DNA from 3 places in the Paenarthrobacter sp. NPDC091711 genome. Region 1 is predicted to be linked to each of the others. Evidence: riboswitches for the same ligand, from Rfam matches in the RefSeq annotation. Region 1 holds a riboswitch; each other region holds the start of a gene.
The links. A riboswitch is a leader RNA that binds a small molecule or an ion and turns the genes downstream of it on or off. The one in region 1 is predicted to bind cyclic di-AMP.
Positions count from the first base shown of each region.

Region 1 (3,267 bases):
GCACGAATCCGGCGTTGACCAGGCCGATCAGTGCAATGAAGAGGCCAATGCCCACAACGATCGCCGTTTTGAGGGCTTCCGGCACCGCCTTAAACACGGCAGTGCGGAATCCCGTGAGCACCAGGATGAGCATGGTGACACCGGACAGCACCACCAGGCCCATCATGTCCGGCCATGTCAGACCGGGGTGCGAGGCAACGGTGACCGCGACGAACGCGTTGACGCCCAGGCCTGTTGCCACCGCGAAGGGGTGCTTGGCCCAGGCGCCCATGAGGATAGTCAGGATGCCGGCCACGAACGCCGTGGTGGCTGCCACGGCGGTGAAGCCCAGTGACGCGCCGCTTGAGTCGGGCCCGGAGAGGATCAGCGGGTTCAACACCACGATGTAGCTCATGGCGAAGAAGGTCGCGAAGCCGCCACGGATTTCCCGCGAATAGGTGGATCCGCGTTCGGAGATCTTGAAGTAGCGGTCTACTGCAGAACCTTGTTTCAGCATGAAGGTCTCCGGGGATCGAGGGGAGTTTGCTCTCAAATCCTATGTTGTCCGGTGCGGGCCATCCCAACGATTCGCCTAGTCTGTAAGGAAGCCAACACTAGGAGAAACCGCCCCATGCGTACCATCCGCCCGCTTCTGGCCGCCGTCGTCGCTGCTCTTGCTTTTGCTTCCGCCCTGCTGTTTTCCGCGGCGCCGGCGTCCGCGCACGACGTCGCCGAATCAACCACGCCAGCCAACGGTGCCAGCGTGGCGGAAGTTCCGGCGTCGGTCTCCATTACGTTCAACAACCGCCCCCTCGCCATCGGTTCCGGTGTAACCGTGACGGCCGGAGGCGAGAACTGGGCAGACGGTCCCGTGGAAATTATCGACAACCAGGCCGTTCAGAAGCTTCGCGAGGGCGCCCCCGCAGGTGAGTTCACGGTGGTATGGCGCGTTGTCAGCTCCGATTCACACCCCATTGAGGGCACCTTCACCTTCACAGCCGCCGCGGGAGGCTCGACGACGGCGAGTGGTACGGCAGGTGCCTCGCCGACGGCGTCAGCTTCGTCAGCCGCGGTTCCCACCGCGGGTACCGCCGCGCCCGGCACGGCCAGCAATAATGAGCCGGCCGAGGACGCCTCGCAGCCCTTCCCGTGGAGCATCGTTGGGCTGGCTGTTGTAGCTGTGGGTCTCGTTATTTATCTCGCCGTTACCGCAAGGAAGAAATTGGCGGCTTCTAACGACGCGGATGCGGATACTCCCGCGGAATAGCGCGGTTTTCTACGTAGCTGCGAATATCTCGAATCGGTTACCGCGACACGCCGGACGCCCACTTCCCGTTACTTAAATGTGACTTCGGGGGAATCATCGCGTACGGTAGTACCTGTGCCTGTTCCACGTAGCGGGCACTTCCGGCCTGATTGCCTAGCTCTGCCGCAGTCCGGAATCCGTTCGCAGACAAACCTACGGCAGAGACGGGGAACCCAATTTAGGCCGCTTTCGAGCGTGCCTTGGGGTGAAGTCACGAAGCTTCCGCTGAACAGCGGGGGATAGTGGCCGGGTGACTCCCATCCGAATCCGACAGCTAACCTCGCAGGCATCGGGAGAGGCTCTTTCATGTCTTCACGCATTCTTCGCGGCCGTCGTAAGGCGGACAGCGTACGTCCTAATCCGTTCATCTCCATCTCGAAGGCAGTGGCCAGCAACGCTTCCGGCGCTGGCCGTCAGGCAGCTGTTATCGCAGCTGCCTCGGGCCTCGTTTTGACCGGTTCCATTGCTGCTCACGCAGCTGAGACCCCGGTTCAGCGCGATTCCAGCCCCGCAACGGTCGCCGAGACCGTATCCGAGGCACCCACCAAGGTTGTTACCGCCCTGTCGACGGCTACCGTCAACTTCGAGCGTCCCGCCGTTGCTTCCGTAGCAGCTCCGGTCATCGAAAAGCCGGCTCCTGTTGTTGAGGCTCCCGTAGCCAAGAAGGCAGCTGTGACCACCGCTGCTGCAACAGCTCCCGTCGCCGCTCAGGCTGCGGTTGCTGCTGCTCCCGTGGCTGCCGCACCGGTTGCCGCTGCTCCTGTAGCTGCTGCCCCCGCCGCTGGCGGAGTCAACGCAGCCATGGTTGCTTCGGCTTACGCACAGATCGGCATCTTCCAGGACTGCACCGCCATGGTTGAAAAGGCCCTTGGCTCCGCAGGCATCCCGGTAGGCGACCTCGGTCCCATGCAGTTCATGAACTACGGCAAGGTCGTTAGCGATCCCCAGCCCGGTGACATGATCGTCCAGTCCGGCCACGTTGCCATCTACATCGGCAACGGACAGGCCATCAGCGGCGGCATCAACGGCAACCAGACGGGCATCCACCCGATCAGCTGGTTGACCGCAACGGGTCCCCTGACCTACGTACGCGCTGGCGCATAAAGCCTCACGCTTAGTTCAAAGGCCGGTACCTCTTCGGAGGTACCGGCCTTTGGCGTTAAGTTCTGTTCGGAAAAGTTCAGCGCGTTATGTCCGACGCCGGATGGCGCGCCTGAGCGGCGGGGGCTGGCTGGGCTTGGCTGGCTTGGCTGGTGGGTGCTGCTAGGCGATGGCGATGCCGGGACCCGGCGGCAGGGCAACCTTTGAAGAGATCGCCTGGCCCACTGCCTTGGCTTGCCGCAGCACTTCCTTGGGAGACGGTGTAATGAGGTCTCCGACACCCACAAGGTGCATGCCGACGGCCCGCATGGCCGCGGCAAGATTCTGGCCTACCGCTATGCCAAGTTCGGCAAGCATGCGCCGCAACTGGCTTTGGGCGCAGCGCGTTACTACTACGTGGTCTGCCAGGAGAACACCGTGGGCCGTGTGGACCGCCCATTGGCGGGGACTTGATTCGAGGGGGCCGGATGCGTGGAGCCCGGTCCTCAGGCCCGCTGTGGTCATGCTGGCCACCAGGCCATATCCGATCTGCCGGGAGGGATCTGACCCCAGGAAATCAAGGCGCACGGCACGTGTGGTGTTGCGAACGTCCAAGTGATGGTTGGTGGCGTAGTTGCGCAGGTGGCGGAGGATTTCGTTGCGTTCCTGCATTGCTGCGGGATCGGCGGAGTCAGTGCGTTGAAGCATGCCTGTGTGGACGGACGGTCCTGGAGCGGACAACGCTCCGAACCCGTCCACAACGATTGAACCCACGCCGTAACGGCTGAGTTCGCTGGCAACTGCCAAGCCGGACAGGCCGGCTCCGATGACCACGGTGGTGGTGCGTTCCGTGGCGGAATCAGGCGTGAGTGACACTGCTTGGTTCCTCCTTGACGTGTGTG
Region 1 is NZ_JBIVTF010000008.1:130,479-133,745, reverse strand. It holds gene ACIQH5_RS13960 (NCS2 family permease) at 1-496, opposite strand, end outside; gene ACIQH5_RS13955 (copper resistance protein CopC) at 611-1,246, shown strand; cyclic di-AMP (ydaO/yuaA leader) riboswitch at 1,397-1,588, shown strand; gene ACIQH5_RS13950 (NlpC/P60 family protein) at 1,592-2,389, shown strand; gene ACIQH5_RS13945 (FAD-binding protein) at 2,549-3,241, opposite strand.

Region 2 (3,267 bases), on a different contig from region 1:
TTTCCCGGCTTCGGCTTGGACGTCGGCGTTGCAGTATCCGTGGGCGTCGGAGTCGGTGTGGGAGTGCCAGTGGGGGTCGGCGTTGGCGTGGGAGTGACGGTTGGTGTCGGCGCAGGCGGTGTGGTGATGGTATCCGAGGGCACCTCGCTCGGCGCGGGTGCCGGCTGGCTGGGGGCGGGGGTGGCCGCACCGGGAACAGACGGGACTGCGGACGGCGCTGCTGACGGAACCCATACCGGGTCAGCGAGCGAAACTTGAGGGGTGGGAGCCGACGACGCCGGCACTGCCTCGGGTGCCTGGGCGACCGTCGCGGGCTGGCCGGCTTCCGAGGTCGCACTTGCCCCTGATGGCGTCGAGGCTGATGGAGATGACGCCGTGGTGTAGGAAGCCTTGGGCCCGGGCGACGCCGAACCTGAGCTGCGAGCATGGCCCCCGCTGGCTTCCTGCGCAGGGGTTTCCTGGCCGAAGAACGGAAGATCAAGGGCCGGTCCCAAAGCACCGGCTGTCAGTACCAGGCCAAAGGCGCCTGCGACCACGGCCATGCGCTGGCTCATGTGTTTGACCGAGGCTGCTTTTCGCAGGACGGTTTGTGGTTCACGACTAATAGAGGACGTGGAGCCGAAGCCGGACTTGGTGGGTGCAGCTGCCTGCTTCCGGGCATCCTTACGGCTTGCCAGCGATGCCGAGGCTGTTGCAGCAGCGGCAACCTGCGCCGGGGACTTGCCGCGCGGGGACTCAGCGGGTTCCGGCGTGCTCGCGGTTTCATCGAGGGCAGAGACCACGGGGATGGCCGCAGTTACGGGTTCCTGTGGTGCAGGCTGCACCAATGGAATAGCTGCCGTTGCGGGTTCCCGGGAGCTGTCATCCCGCGAATCTGCTTTCATGCCCGGCGGCACGATGGGAATGGCAGCAGTAGGGGGTCCCGGTGTGGTGGACTTCGGAGCTGCCGATGACTCAGGCGCAATCACAGCCTGAGCAGCGCGCTCACGTTCGGCCGCACGAAGTTCCGCACGTGTTGCGGGGGTCGCGATGGTGGGCGTGGCCGCCTTGGCGGGCTCCGGCGTCGTGCTTGTGCCTTCCAAATTTTCGGGGCGTGCCGGGTTCTGCGGCGAATCGGCGGAATCCGCCGGTGTGTTGTCAAGGAATCCGCTGGGTTGGGCCCGACGGCGTCCGGTTGGCTTGGTGCGCCCGTCCTCAGTGTGGGGGCGGCGCGGCTGATCCATGGTTGGGGACATGGTGGTTGCCTCTCAACGCCTTCGAGGTTAGCTGTCGGGTTCGGACGAGGCCGTCCGGCCGCCTGAGCGGCTTCACCCCAAGGACTTGGATACCAAGCCCGGGAACTCTGGGTCCCCCGCCTCTGCCGCGGGTCTGGCGGATCCCGGATTGCGGCAGAGCTCGGCGTCAATCCGGAAGCGGCCCAGCGGAGATATGGGTCGCCTTACGACGGTACATGAGCTGGAAAGTAAAGTCACATTAATGTAACGGGCGGTAGGCCTGACCAAGCGACAGGGTTCTATGACTTAGGCTTCGGGGCCGGTGCTGGAGCCGGCAACTCATGCTGAATCTTCTGGATCTGCACGGCCTGGTGTGTTTCCGGACGGAAGATTTCGTCGGCCACTCCCAGCATTCCGCCGGTGGCTCCGCGACGAACGTTCCCACGGTTGTTGTGCCGTGAGGACCAGTACCAAAGTCCCGCCACCAGGGCCGGGACGCCAAGTACCGCCGCCAACACGAGCAAGATATCCATGGCCTAACACTAGCTTCGCGCTGCACCGGCAGGTAGACATTGTCTATGGACCTGCCTGTGATGCCACCCGTCTCGCCCATGCTCGCCAAATCTGTTCCGACCATCCCTGATGTTGGGCATTACGAGCCCAAGTGGGACGGATTCCGGACCATCGTCTTCAAAGACGGTGATGAGATCATTCTGGGAAGCCGCAACGAGAAGCCGATGACGCGCTACTTCCCGGAAGTGGTTGAGGCGCTGCGAAAGAACCTTCCGGACAAATGCGTGCTCGACGGCGAGATCGTCCTGATCGAGGGCAATCGGCTCGAATTCGAGGTGCTTCAGCAGCGGATTCATCCCGCCGACAGCCGGGTGAGGATGCTCGCTGAGAAGACTCCGGCGTCCATGGTTGCGTTCGACATCCTTGCCCTTGGCGAGGAGAACCTGATGGCCAAACCGTTCTCCGAGCGCCGTGGCATCCTGGAACGCGCGCTCGCCAAAGCCGAGCCCCCTGTCTATGTGACTCCTGCGGTGAACGATCTTGAACGGGCGCAGGAGTGGTTCGTGCAGTTGGAAGGGGCGGGACTGGACGGCGTGCTATCCAAGCCGCTCGATGGCGCCTACCAGCCCAACAAGCGCGTGATGTTCAAGACGAAGCACGAGCGCACGGCGGATTGCGTCGTGGCGGGATTCCGCTGGCATAAGACCGCGAAAGTTGTGGGCTCAATGCTGCTTGGCCTCCACGATGACACCGGCCGCCTGCATCATGTGGGAGTGGTGGCATCGTTCCCCATGGCTAAGCGGGAGGCCTTGGTGGCAGAGCTTGAGCCGTACCAGATTGAACTCGGCGAGCACCCGTGGGGTGAGTGGGCCAAACAGGACGAGACTGCCGGAGGTTCGCGCATGCCCGGCGCCCAAAGCCGGTGGAGCGGGGGCAAGGATTTCTCCTTCGTACCCCTTCGCCCCGAACTCGTGATCGAAGTGGCGTACGACTATATGGAGGGGGACAGGTTCCGGCACACCACGCAGTTCCGCAGGTGGCGGCCGGACAGGACCCCTGAGAGCTGCACGTACTCTCAGTTGGAAGAGCCCGCTGCGTACGATCTCGGGGAGATCCTGAAGCTGCCCAACGCCTAGAACGTTGCGAACCCGCTGCTACGTCGCTGGCCAGCAACGTAACAGCGGGTTGGCAGCGGAGTTACTCCTCGTGCCCTTGGTCGCTGCTCATGCTGCCTTCCGCGGGCGGGGTTTCGCCCGGAGGCACTCCGCCGCCGGGCTCCAACCCTGTGACGTTGCCGTCCAGCGGGTCCGGGTTGGCGGAAGCTGCGGGGTCCTCGTCTTCGTCCTGGCGCATATCGGGATCGTCGTGGATGCTATCGGCATCAGAGGTCGTGTCGTAGGGTCCTGTGGCGCCCGTGGCACCGAAGCCCTGGGTCTCTTCATTCGAGTCTTTGTCAGTCACGATCAGCCCTTTCGTAAGCAAACTTACTAATACGCTTGCTTCGTCAGCCTAGCCGGGACCAGCCCACCCGACAAGCGGC
Region 2 is NZ_JBIVTF010000003.1:324,434-327,700, forward strand. It holds gene ACIQH5_RS07335 (hypothetical protein) at 1-1,235, opposite strand, end outside; cyclic di-AMP (ydaO/yuaA leader) riboswitch at 1,238-1,384, opposite strand; gene ACIQH5_RS07340 (hypothetical protein) at 1,514-1,747, opposite strand; gene ACIQH5_RS07345 (ATP-dependent DNA ligase) at 1,793-2,863, shown strand; gene ACIQH5_RS07350 (DUF6480 family protein) at 2,925-3,188, opposite strand.
Region 2: another riboswitch for cyclic di-AMP. It lies ahead of ACIQH5_RS07335 (hypothetical protein); the one in region 1 lies ahead of ACIQH5_RS13950 (NlpC/P60 family protein).

Region 3 (3,267 bases), on a different contig from region 1:
AAGGGTGCCTTGTTGGTGGCGGCGGCGAACTTGGAACCGAACTCACCGAAGGAGAGGTGCTGTGCCTTCTTCTCCACCAAGCCAAACGCAGCCACATCCCAAAATGCCGTTGAACCGCCCACTCCGAGGACCACTTCATAGCCTTCCGGAGCGCGGAAGAACTGGCTGAGTCCTTCACGGACCGAACCAACCAGGTTCTTGACGGGAGCCTGGCGGTGGGAAGTGCCGAGAATGGTGGACGATGCTGCAGACAGCGCCTCGATCTGTTCCGGGCGAACCTTGGACGGTCCAGCGCCGAAGCGTCCGTCCTTGGGCAGCAGGTCGGCGGGAATGGTGATGCTGTTGTCGCTCACGTGGCGCTCCAATGGGTGTCGGCTAGAGATGGGAGGTGGCATAGGGCAGCAACTGCCCCTTCGACACCCCAATTCTGCCTGACACGGCCCGCGCGCAGGAACCTGCGGCCGTCATAGTCCGCTACGTGGAATGCGGGCTCACCGAATGCGACCGGAATTATCCAGAGTAATTCCAAATAAGCTAGGCTGGGGGTTGGCGTTCAGGGGGCGGCGGTGTACACCGTCCGCCCTGGCAAGGGACGCGGTACGGTGGAGATTACGCAAGAAACTGCGTTCGAGGAGAGCTGAGCTGGATGACGGATCTGATCGATACCACTGAGATGTATCTTCGGACCATTTTGGAGCTTGAAGAAGAAAACATTGTGGCTCTCCGGGCCCGCATCGCCGAGCGCCTGCGCCACTCCGGACCCACTGTTTCCCAGACCATCGGACGCATGGAGCGCGATGGCCTGGTGATTGTGTCCAACGACCGCCACCTTGAACTGACGGAAGTGGGCCGGAAGCGCGCCACCGAAGTCATGCGCAAGCACCGCTTGGCGGAGCGCCTGCTGGCTGATGTGATCGGGTTGGATTGGGCTTACGTTCACGATGAAGCGTGTCGCTGGGAGCATGTCATGAGCGAGCGCGTGGAGCGCCGCCTCTACGAGCTTCTGGAGCATCCCACGGAATCGCCTTACGGCAACCCCATCCCCGGACTTGAGGCGCTCGGTGGCCTTGCCAGCCAGCCCTTCCCGCGGCTCGACGTCAACCTGCTTCAGGCCATGGACGGATATGCCCCCGACTCGCGCGTGGCGGTCACCCGGCTCGCCGAACCCATCCAGGTGGAGCCGGAGCTCCTGACCCAGCTGGACGAAGGCGGAATCCGCCCGGGCGCAAGTGTCTCGCTGGAACGCGTTGGCGAGTACATTTCGGTCCGGGTCCCCGGTATTGAAGGCGCTTTGGAATTGCCTCCCGAGGTGGCTGCGCACGTTTTCGTCTCCGTCAGCTGACCGGAGCCGGAAGGCGCCGTGCCAAACCTCACTTCTGCGCCTGTTCTGCGCGTGTGACCTGCGGTTTTCTGAAAAAGATGATAAAGGCCTTCCGCGCTGAGTGCGTTCCTGTTGATAACGAATTTATTACCGAAGGCCTTAATCCCCTATAGTTATCTACTAGCGCCGATACCAAAGCGTTACCTGATCCGGAGCCGAGCTCTGCCAGCGGATCAGGTGTGTCACCCACCACTGGCAGAGGCGGGGGAACCACAAGCGGCTGTCTAAAGAAGCAGCCTTGGGGTGAAGTCCGCAGCAGAAGTGCCCACGTATGCAAGTCCCTCTTGGGATACCTGTGTGCCGTGAGCGCCTCGTGCGGACCGGGTCTTTGTACTCTCTGACCCGAATCCGACAGCTAACTTCGCAGGCTTTTGAGAGAGGAACAGAGTTTGACATCGCAGAACGTCAGGGGCCGCCGCCGTGCGTCCGGCCCCGCTGCTGAGCTGCGGCCAGCCACCGTCGTAACGGAGATCCGGCCCCGCGACACCGAGCGTCAGGTGCGCCGCCGTAAGAGCCCCTTGCGCCAGGTTGCCGACTTCGCCGCTGCCAGCGGCGTCGGGCAGAAGGCCGGTGTTGCGCTTGCCGCCACCGGACTCGCCCTGACTGTCGGACTGCCGGCCACCAGCCCGGTCATGGCCACCTCGGAATCAGGCCAGACCGAATCCGCCCTTGCCGTCGCAGCCCCCGCCGGCAGCCAGCCGGAGGTCTCCGCCGCCGCTTCGGCCAAGATCGACTTCAGCCGCGCCGCCGTCGCCACTGCAGCTGACCCCGATGGGAAGCTGAAGCAACTGCTCAGCGCCCAGTCGGCCGGAAGCATCCAGCGCGCCTCATCCGTTGGCACCATGGCCAGCCCGCTTGATTCGCTCGCCACGGCATCCCCCTTCGGCTACCGTGTCAGCCCCCTCACGGGCGGCGCCGGCGATTTCCACCGGGGCCAGGACTTCGTAGCCCAGTGCGGCACCGCTGTGCACGCAGCAGCCACCGGCAAGGTCACCTTCGCTGGATGGCACGAGTACGGCGGAGGCAACCGCGTGGTCATTGACCACGGCAACGGCCTCGAAACCACGTACAACCACCTGTCGTCATTCACCGTCCAGGTGGGCCAGACCGTCAACCGTGGCGATACCGTCGCGCTGAGCGGCACCACGGGCGCTTCCACCGGCTGCCACCTCCACTTCGAGGTCCAGGTCAACGGAGAAGTAGTAGACCCCATGGGCTGGCTCTAAGCCAGCTGATGGTCGCCTCTCGCATATGCGGGACGCCCCGTGACCTGAATGTGACATTCGCGTTCAACTGTTGTAGCGTACAGAGCGCATCGGCTTTTTAGGGGGCCGGTGCACTTGAGTGGATTGCCTAGCTCTGCCACCGCTCAAGGTCCGTTCGCATAAATCGTCTGGCAGGGGCGGGGGAACCACTTCTGGTCTTCGAGAGAAGGCCTTGGGGTTAAGTCGCAAAACTTCTTTGGAAGCAGAGCGGCCGGATGACTCCCATCCGAATCCGACAGCTCACCTCGCAGGCATTGGGAGAGGCTACCTACGTGTCATCACGCACTACCCCTGCGCGCCATCGCGCCCAAACGGTTCGTACGAACCCGTTGAACACGCTTTCCAAGGCTGTTTCCTCCAACGCCGGAACTGTGGGCCGCCAGGCCGCCGTTCTCGCAGCAGCCTCAGGCCTCGTCCTCACTGTCGGATTGCCCGCACACGCAGCAGACGCCGACGTTTCCAAAACCGAAGCCTCCAGCACCCAACAGCTGGTTGTTACGGCAGTGGTCACAGCAGAGCCAACAGCCACCGTTTCCTTCGAGAGCCCCACCGTGGCCACCAAGGAAGCCCCCAAGGTAGTCCAGCGCGCAGCCCAGGTTACTGAGCGTGCAGCGGCCACCA
Region 3 is NZ_JBIVTF010000013.1:104,293-107,559, reverse strand. It holds gene serC (phosphoserine transaminase) at 1-353, opposite strand, end outside; gene ACIQH5_RS17705 (metal-dependent transcriptional regulator) at 647-1,342, shown strand; cyclic di-AMP (ydaO/yuaA leader) riboswitch at 1,525-1,766, shown strand; gene ACIQH5_RS17700 (M23 family metallopeptidase) at 1,771-2,607, shown strand; cyclic di-AMP (ydaO/yuaA leader) riboswitch at 2,746-2,914, shown strand; gene ACIQH5_RS17695 (C40 family peptidase) at 2,919-3,267, shown strand, end outside.
Region 3: another riboswitch for cyclic di-AMP. It lies ahead of ACIQH5_RS17700 (M23 family metallopeptidase); the one in region 1 lies ahead of ACIQH5_RS13950 (NlpC/P60 family protein).